2 regions of the Rhodococcus sp. 320_ES genome follow, and region 1 is predicted to be linked to the other one. Evidence: riboswitches for the same ligand, from Rfam matches in the RefSeq annotation. Region 1 holds a riboswitch; the other holds the start of a gene.

Region 1 (4,599 bases):
GTCGCAGGCTCGTCTCGCCGAGGCGGTACATCGTGGCCGCGCCCGCCGATTCGACGTCGGCGATCAGGGCCATCGTCTGATGGAGCTCGGGTGTCAGGGGCCCGGGAGCCACCACGGTCAGGTCGGCCTGGACCAGCACGTAGTCGATCGGTTCGGGCATCGCGGTGTGCATCGCGGCGGCGGCGTCGGCGCCGCGCAGCAGCGCGCGGCCGGGGGTGGAGAGTGCGCCGCGCGCCACGATGCCGAGCGTCGTGGCCTCGGCAACGAACTTCGTGACGGGAGTCAGGCCGAGACGTGGGGCGATGCGAGGTCGCCGCCAGGTCGCGGTTCGGACCAGATCCGCGTCGTCGATGGAGTCGCCTGCAGGGAGGTCGGCCAGCACGCCCAGCACCACGCGGCGATCGCGCGGTGCCGCCGTCGACCGGGCCTCGTCGGACAGCGCCGCCACGGGCTTGTCGTTCGCGTCGCGCATGCCGATGAGCCACGGTAGTCGTGCGGTGTCGAGCCACCCGGTGGCCAGCGCGTTCCATCGTTTCGCGGGCGAGGCGGCGGTCCAGGCCTCGACGGCGGGGGTGGGTGCCCACATGTCGTCGCCGCTGTCGCCGGGCGGGGGCGGATCGGGTATGCCCGACGCGATGAGGCCGGCTGCGGCAAGGAGTTCGACCACGAGCGCCGCTCGACTCTCGTCGATCTCGGCGGACTTCGCGATGCGCCGCAGTTCACGTACGCCGAGACCGCCCGCTTTGAGTGTAGGTGCCGGCGCGGAGCTCAGAGCGTCGATGACGCCGGCGCACTGACGGAGTAGGTCCAGAGCTTCACCCGCTGCGGCCGCGTCGATGTCGGCCATCGGATGCGATACCGCGGTGACGGTCGGCGGCACCAGCGACGACGGATCCGAGACCGGCTCGCCGCGCAGTGCCTGGGAGACCTGCGGGGGGAGCTCGACCGTGTTCTCGTCGAGCCAGGTGAGCAGGCCCGCCGCCAGCAGACGCTGCACGGGACGGTCGGGGGGCGTTCCCGGCGCCGCGTCCTTCGTACGCCCGATGGACGACGATTTCGCCAACGTGGTCAGCAGTTCGCGCTCGCGCGGTTCGACCGACGCCAGCGCCGCGTCGACGGCCTCCGCGGTCAGATCGGGTTTCGCATCGAGGATTCGCCCCACTCGCCACGGCACGGCGTCGCGCGCCGACGGGACCATGGTCAGGTCCGTGGTGCCGCGTACGAGAGCCCGGCTTCGCAACACGTCGAGCGCAGCCGTGACGGATTTCTTGGTGGCGCGTTTGCCGACGAGGGTGTCGAGCCTGCTGCGCGGCACGGGGTTGTCGTCGGCGCGTTCGAGGGCGAGGAATTCGAGAACCGTGAGCGCGAGGGTGTCCAGGTCCTCCGCGGCGCGCAGTACCGACGCGCGCTGCGAAGAGCGGCCGGCAAGCACGTCGAGTGTCGCGGGGGGCGGGACGGTGAGGTCGGGTCGCAGACGAAGCATCTCGGTGAGCTGCTCGTCGGTGCGGGAGGACATCCAGTCGGTGAGCGTTCCCACGCTGCCGGGTGGTGTCGAACCCGCTTTCGGGCTCTCGGTGTCGGTCATCGATCATCAGAGTAGATACCTGGGGTGGCAGATGCCCCGGCGCGGATGTCAAAATGAGCTGTGGCTAACAAACCGAAACAGCGATATGTCGATCCGGGCTGGCCGAAGGGCACCGACGACGAGGACCATCCGGTGACAGAACTGGCGTCGTCACGCGCGGGTGGGCTCTCTCCGTTCGGCGAGGACACGGAGTTTCCGTTGCCCGTGGATTCTCTTCCGTACGCGCACCCCGAGACGGTCATCAACCGCTGACCGCCGTGTAGCGAGCAGAAAAAGCCCCCACCCGGTCGACGGGTGGGGGCTTTTCTCGATGCCCGGATCTAGCGGGGGAGCAGGTTCTTGTTGGCTTCGTAGAAGCTGACGACCTGCGGGTCGAGCTGAAGGTTCTGCGTCACGGACTGGACGAAGTTCACGACGTTGGGATCGCTGGTCACGGCCTTGACCGCGTCGGTGATTCCCTGGATGGCCGCCTGGTTGGAGTCCTGCGCGTTCTGACCCAGCGAGGTCAGGTCGGGCAGTGCCGGTGCGGCGGGGACGGACGGTGTCGCCGGGGTGTCGCGCTCGGTCGGCGCGCTGCTCAGTCCGAGCTTGGCGGAGCAGGAGGGCCATGCGCCCCATCCCTGGCTGCCGAGCACGCGCTCGGCAACGGTGATCTGCTCTTCGCGCGAGGCCTGGTTGGCGGTCGCGGCGTATTCGCCACCGCCGTGCGAGGTCCACGTGCTCGGGGAGAACTGCAGTCCGCCCTGGAATCCGTTGCCGGTGTTGATGCCCCAGTTGCCGCCGGCTTCGCACTGCGCCAGCTTGTCCCAGTCGGAGTCGGGTGCGGCGTTGGCGGTTCCGGAGAAGGCGAGACCCGCGGTGGTCATGATGGCGCCGGTGACGGCGACCTTCGCGACGGTCTTGCCCGTGGTGCTGGGTTTGCGATGACGTCCGCTCATAAGGGTAGAAATCCTCTCCACACGCGCCTGCGAGGTCAGCTGTCGGGTTCGGGCTGAGAGGTAGCCCGGCGTTCGCGCCCCTGGCTGGGACGGTTCGGCTTCACCCCGAGGACTGCAGACGAATCTGCTGCCCGGTTGCACTAGGGAGACGTGGTGGGTCCCCCGCCCTCGTCCCTGATTCTGCTTAGTCGGAAGCCCTTGGCCCGCGGGACGAGGTTTGGCGCGGCGGGTAAGGACGGCGGCCGAACTTTCCGGCCGAGGGAGAATCTACGTGTGTTCCGGGGAGGATGTCACTATTCGATAACTATGGGTGTCGTGGTGGGAGTTTCGTCGCTCGACATCGCGCCGAGACTTCTCCCTGCTAGACGGTTCGGCGGGTGCTGTGACCGGGTCGGGGGTCGTTCCGTTACCTACCCGTGATGTGACGGAAGTCACATCACGAAATGGTGTCGATGTCGAGGGCCCGACGGCTCCGGTCGAGCGCAACGCGATGGCGGCACCGATCAGCACCGCGAGATAGGTCAGCGGGTAGGCGCTCTGAATCACGACTCCGACGACGAACGACGGCGGCGGGAGCATGAACGTCCCGATCGCGCGGACTCCGTCGGGATAGGTGTGGTACCAGCACGCGAGCGGGGCGCTCAGTGCGACGGGAAGAACCCAGAACGCCGGCAACCGACGGATCGCGAGATCCATGGTCATCACGATCAGGGGCACGAACCACACCCAGTGATGACCCCACGAGAACGGCGACACCATCGGCGCTGTCAGCCCGGTGATCGTGAGTCCGAGAAGTACGTGACCGCGACGATGAGCCACGACCGCCACGGCGATGCCGGTCGCGCCGACCACGAGGACGCACGCCGCCCACAGCAGGACGGGCGGGTCGACGGTTTCCATCCATCTCGGCAGCGCCCCGCGGATGGATTGATTCGCCCCGCTCGACGGTGCGCCGATCCGGGTCGATTCCGACACGGCCGTGAACCAGTACCGCGCCGCGTCGCCGGGGATGACGACGAAACCGGCCACGACGGTCATGAGGGACGCCAGTGCCGCCGTGACCGCCGCACGCCATTGCCGGGTCGCGGCGAGGTAGACGACGAACAGACCGGGAGTCAGCTTCGTGCCGGCGGCCAGACCGGTGGCGACACCGCGTAGCCGGCTGCCTTCGGGGCGGGTCAGATCCCACAGCACCGCCACCATGAGCAGCAGGTTGATCTGACCGAACCAGATGGTCATCCGCACGGGCTCGAGCCAGGTGAACACCACCGCGAGCGACGCGCTGACGACCGTGAGCCACGCGTCGTTCGCGTATCCGAGATGTCGCCAGCACAGGCGGACCGCGATGTACACGAGCACCAGGTTGCCGACCCAGAACAGCAGTTTCGTGGTGACCATCGACATCAACCCGAGCGGAGCGAAGATCAGCGCCGCAAAGGGTGGATAGGTGAAGGGGAGGTCGTCGATCAGGTTGCCGTCGTAGAGCGGGGTGCCGTGCAGCACGGTCGTGCCCCCGGCTCGATAGACCCCGGCGTCGACCGCGTTCTGGAACAGGCCGAACAGGGGAGTGTCGAGCGGAATGAGGCGGTCGTGCGCGATCAGAGCGACGACGGCGGCGACAACCGAGAGGGCGACGACGACGCGATGCGCGCGGAACGAGCGGTCCGGCGCACCCGCAGTCATGAGCACGAGTCCTTCGCCACGCTCGAGACTTTAGAGCACGATTGGTACGTTTACCATCGACGCACCGGCGAAAGCCGCTTTCGGTTGTGACACGCCATCAATCGGCTAATGCCGAGCGCGTCGACCGGACCGAAGAGCGAACGCGAGCATCAAGACGAAACCGAGCGGCAGAAAGACCATGGCCGTCAGGTAGAGCCACAAACCCGGGGCCCCGCCGGTCAGCAGAACGGCGAACATGGCGACGATGGCCACCACGCCGATCGCGAAGCACACCGACGCGAGGGCCAGCAGCACGGGTGTCTTCTTCCGAGTCTCGCTCACAGCTACCCACCGTAAACCCCGCCGCGGAAAACCCCGGTGCCGAGCCGGGCCGTGCGCGAGTAGGATGAAACG
Region 2 (4,599 bases), on a different contig from region 1:
GGCGAGGTCTCGGAACGTCTGCGCGACCGGGGCGTAGGCCTCCGCGTCCTGTGGGCCGTCTCCCGCCGCGGCGCACCCTCCCACCGATTCCACCGCACACCCGTGCTGCCTGGAAGCCGGGATGCGACGCGTGCAGGTTCGGATGCGGCAGGTTTCGGCCACGAGCGCAGCCACCTCGACCGCCGCCGTACGGCCGGAGAACGGTCCGAGGCACTGTGCGGTCGGCGTGCGCACCACCGACAACCGCGGGAAGGCCTCGGCGGTGAGCGCGATCCACCACCCGCGCTTGGGAAATTTGGACCGACGGTTGTACGGCGGGGCGTGCGCGACGAGGAGTCGCAGTTCTCGAACGCCTGCCTCGATGGCGTGCGCGCACTCCACGTGGTCGACGCGGGTGGCGAGGGCAACCATCTCCTTCATGCGTCCACGCGTCTCGGACCCGGTGAAGTAGTTGCGTACCCGCCGGTGCAGGTTGGACGAGGTGCCGACGTAGAGAACCTCGTCGGAGGGCCCGCGGAACAGGTACACCCCGGGCGCGTGCGGCAGTCCGTGCGCGAGGTGCCGTTTCGCTCGGTGGGCGGCGGGTACGGCGGGGAGGTAGTCCACCAGCTCCGGATAGCTGTGCACCCCTTGGTTTCCCACCCGTTCGATCAGGTTGTGCAGCACCTCGACGGTGGCCCGTGCGTCGTCGAGGGCGCGGTGAATGGGACGGGTCTGCACGCCGAAGAGCAGCGCGAGCGAGGAGAGCTTGACCGACGGTGCCTCGTCTCGGGTCAGCACGCGTCTGGCGAGCTTGACCGTGCACAGCACCTGGAACGGCGGCCACGCCACGTCCATTCTGGCGGCAGCCGTCTTGAGAAAGCCGACGTCGAACCGCGCGTTGTGCGCGACGAGGATCGATCCGCGCGCGAACTCGATGAAGCTCGGCAGAACCCGTTCGATACGCGGCGCACCCACCAGCATGGCCGTGGAGATTCCGGTGAGTTCGACGATGTACGGAGGAACGCTGCGGCCGGGGTCGACGAGGGTGGCCATCTCGCCGATGACCTCACCGCCGCGGATCTTCACTGCGCCGATCTCGGTGATCGCGTCCTCGTCCGGGCGACCTCCGGTGGTCTCGAGGTCGACCACCACGAACGTGGTGTCGCGCAACGACTGATCGAGCTCGTCGAACGCGAGCTGTTGTCCGGAGGACGCGGGTCGAGCGATCACGAGACGTGACGGTAGGTGGGGGCACCGACAACGTGTCCGCTCGACCGAACGTGTCGGAGGTGCCCGTTACGTTGCGGTCGTTCGGGTACGGATCCGGACGAATTCCCGAGTGAGACGAGGATCACATGATCGTGGATTGTGGCGAATGTCTGGTGCGCGGTGACGCGTGCCGGGACTGCGTTGTGACGGTGCTTCTGGGGGAGCCCGGCATGCCCGAGCGAGGGCTGGATTCGGTCGGTCACGACGACCTCCGAATCAACCTCGAGCAGGAGGAACGAGACGCCATGGCCGTGCTTGCGGACAGTGGTCTGGTACCCCGTCTCAGGTTGGTCACGTCGGCGCTTCCGACGCCTCCGGCTCAGCCCGGCCAACCACGTTCGGACGGGGGTGCGCACGCCGCGGGGTGACCGAATCGTGACCGTTCCGCGACACGTTGTCAGACAGGACTCGACAGGAGGGATGCCATTTCGTAATCTTTCCGAGACATTGCGAAGTCATGCTGCTCCATCCGGGATCGCATCGCAGCGTCACCGCCTAATCGGCCACCACCATTCGGGTGGTCGTACCGGGAACCCACCGTTCTACTTGGGGTGAATCCCGCCGAGCCGCAACCCGGCATCGGTGGGTAGGGCTGATCTTCCCAGCCCGAACCCGTCAGCTAACTCGGTCGGCGGACGAATGGAAGAAATGGAGTACTTCTCTCTCGTGGCGAAACACCGCAAACCGTCGAGCATGTCGCGGCCGGTCCGCAGCGTCCTCGTAGCCGGAGCCCTCACCACCGGCGCAATCGCGATCCCCGCGGCCCCCGCGTTCGCAGCCCCGGTCACCATCCCCGGTGTCGGCACCTTCGACGTTCCCGACCAGATCCTGCAGGCACTCCCGCCGCTGCCGCAGATTCCGGCCGCACCTCAGCTTCCCGCCGTTCCCGCTCCGGCCACGTCGGCCGCGCAGCAGGCGGTCGACGCAGCCGAGAGCAAGATCGGCGCACCCTACGTCTACGGCGCAGCCGGCCCCAACGCGTTCGACTGCTCGGGCCTCGTCCAGTGGGCGTACAAGCAGGCCGGACTGCAGATCCCCCGTACCAGCTACGAGCAGGCGTCGGCCGGTGTTCCCGTCTCCACGGCGAACCTGCAGCCGGGCGACGTGGTGTCGTTCTACGGCGGCTCGCACTCCGGTATCTACATCGGCAACGGCAACGTCGTGCACGCGTCCACGTCCGGTGTTCCGGTCAAGATCGCTCCGCTCGCTTCGATGCCGGTCGACGGGGCAACTCGTTTCGCCTGATCGCTCGACCGACCCAGAGTTCGATGGATGGAGTCAAACCAATCTTTTGGTTTGGCTCCATTCCTCGTAACGGGGAACTACTCGGTAGTACTCTGATGAACCACCAGCCACGCTCGTCCGAACAGGAGTTCCATCCACCGTGTCGTTCTCGGATCGCCAGCGCTCAGTGCGCCGTCTGATGGTGACGGCCGTGGTCGCCGTCGGACTCCTCGTGGGTCCTGCCACCGTCGCCGGCGCGGATCCGGCGCCCGGAGACCCCTCGACTCGGCTGTCGGAGCTCTCTCGGCAGTCCGAAGAGACCACCGAGGCAATGCACAACGCGCAGATCGACCTCGACGCCAAGACGGCCGACCGAGATCGCGCGAATGCGGTGCTCGCGGAGAACCAAGCCGCCCTCGACGCCGCACAGGTGCAGATCGCTGCCGTCCAGCCCACGATCGACAAGATCGCGCAGGCCAACTACCAGGGCGCCCGCACCAATCGCCTGTTCGCATTGATGGTCAGCGACTCACCTCAGCAGATGCTCGATCAGATGTCGGCGCTGGACGTCATCTCCGCCGAAACGCGGGACAAGGTCGACACGTTCATGTCGGCGACCGCGGCGGCGCAGACCGCGAAGGACGCGTCGCAGCAGTCGGCAGACGCGGCGCGTGTGGCCGCCGAGCAGGCGCGAGCGGTCAGCGACGACCTGCAGAACAAGCAGAGTCAACTACAGACCCAGATCGCCGATGTCATGGCTGCGTTCGGTGCACTCAGCGGTGAGGACAAGGCGGCGCTCGCCGGAACCCCGTACCCGCCGGGGTTCGACCCCGCGACGATTCTGGCCACACTCACTCCGGGGTCGCGAATGGGGGCGCTGCAGGCCGCGTTCACCCAGATCGGCAAGCCGTACGTGTGGGGCGCAACGGGGCCCGACGGGTACGACTGCTCCGGGCTCATGGTGTGGTCGTACAAGCAGGTCGGCGTCACCTTGCCCCGATCGAGTCAGGCCCAGGCCGCGGGCGGAACGCCGGTGGACCGGCAGGATCTTCAGCCGGGTGACCTGGTGATCTTCTATCCCGGCGCAACACACGTGGGCATGTACGTCGGTAACGGAAACGTCATTCACGCGTCCACCTTCGGCGTTCCGGTGAAGGTCGAATCAATGGCACGCTGGCCGTTCTACGGAGCGCGACGCTACTGAGCCGGTGGCGTTCGGTCCTGCTGGTCGTCGTCGGAGCGACACTTCTGGCTGCGTGCGGATCCGGGCCTGCCACCACTGCTTCGTCAGACACTGCTTCGTCCGACACTGCGCCTTCTGCTTCGTCCGCGCCGTCGTACGACCAGCAGCGCACCGACGGCCTGAACCGGTTGCTCGCAGCATGGGGGACGGCCGTCCGGTCCGATGACGTCGACACGCTGCGTTCCCTCTTCGATCCGTCTGCCGACCCGGCGTTCGTCGACGCCGAAATTCGGCGGGCACAGAACCTGACCGGGGTTCCGCTCGCCGATTTCGGCTACGAAGTCGATCCGAACACGCCCGAAACACCTGTGCCTCCGGCGACGGCCGACGCCATCACGGGGGCCGTCGACGTGTGGGCGCCCCCGGTTGTGCTGCGGTACGAATACGCGGGCGCCGACATCGGCCCGACCCGCCAGCCTGTCTCGCTTCTCGTCGCTCGTCGCGGCGACGACTGGAAACTGGTGTCCGATTCGACCCTCGGCGACAGCACGCGCAGTACGTGGCGCGGACCGTGGGACTTCGGACCCGTCGTCGTTCGCTCGGTCGACACGGGCGGCACCACCTCCGTGGTGTTGGGTCACGAGGACCGCCGCGCCACGATCGACGCTCTGGCCGACGACACCGCAGCCGCCGTGTCGGCCGTGACCGATTTCTGGGGGGTGGGGTGGTCGCGCCGGGCGGTCGTCGTGGTCACCAGCTCGGACGCGGAGTTCGCGGCGACGACGGGCACCGCGGCGAGCAACACGGACACGGCGGCCACCACGGTCTCCGATCCCGTCACGTCCGGTTTTGCGACGGGTCAGCGCATCGTCTTCAGTCCGTCGTCGCAGGATCGACTCACCGATTTCACGCGCGGCACGGTGCTGCGACACGAGCTCACG

The links. A riboswitch is a leader RNA that binds a small molecule or an ion and turns the genes downstream of it on or off. The one in region 1 is predicted to bind cyclic di-AMP.
Region 2: it holds a riboswitch for cyclic di-AMP, as region 1 does, so the genes downstream of both, AC59JP_RS02860 (C40 family peptidase) here and AC59JP_RS07815 (transglycosylase family protein) in region 1, are expected to answer to the same signal.

What each region holds. Positions count from the first base shown of each region.
Region 1 is NZ_JCAWAG010000002.1:232,662-237,260, reverse strand. It holds gene AC59JP_RS07825 (helicase-associated domain-containing protein) at 1-1,585, opposite strand, end outside; gene AC59JP_RS07820 (hypothetical protein) at 1,646-1,837, shown strand; gene AC59JP_RS07815 (transglycosylase family protein) at 1,906-2,523, opposite strand; cyclic di-AMP (ydaO/yuaA leader) riboswitch at 2,532-2,718, opposite strand; gene AC59JP_RS07810 (glycosyltransferase 87 family protein) at 2,791-4,206, opposite strand; gene AC59JP_RS07805 (hypothetical protein) at 4,312-4,527, opposite strand.
Region 2 is NZ_JCAWAG010000001.1:549,515-554,113, forward strand. It holds gene AC59JP_RS02850 (DEDD exonuclease domain-containing protein) at 1-1,212, opposite strand, end outside; gene AC59JP_RS02855 (hypothetical protein) at 1,338-1,619, shown strand; cyclic di-AMP (ydaO/yuaA leader) riboswitch at 1,734-1,901, shown strand; gene AC59JP_RS02860 (C40 family peptidase) at 1,945-2,496, shown strand; gene AC59JP_RS02865 (C40 family peptidase) at 2,636-3,679, shown strand; gene AC59JP_RS02870 (hypothetical protein) at 3,847-4,599, shown strand, end outside.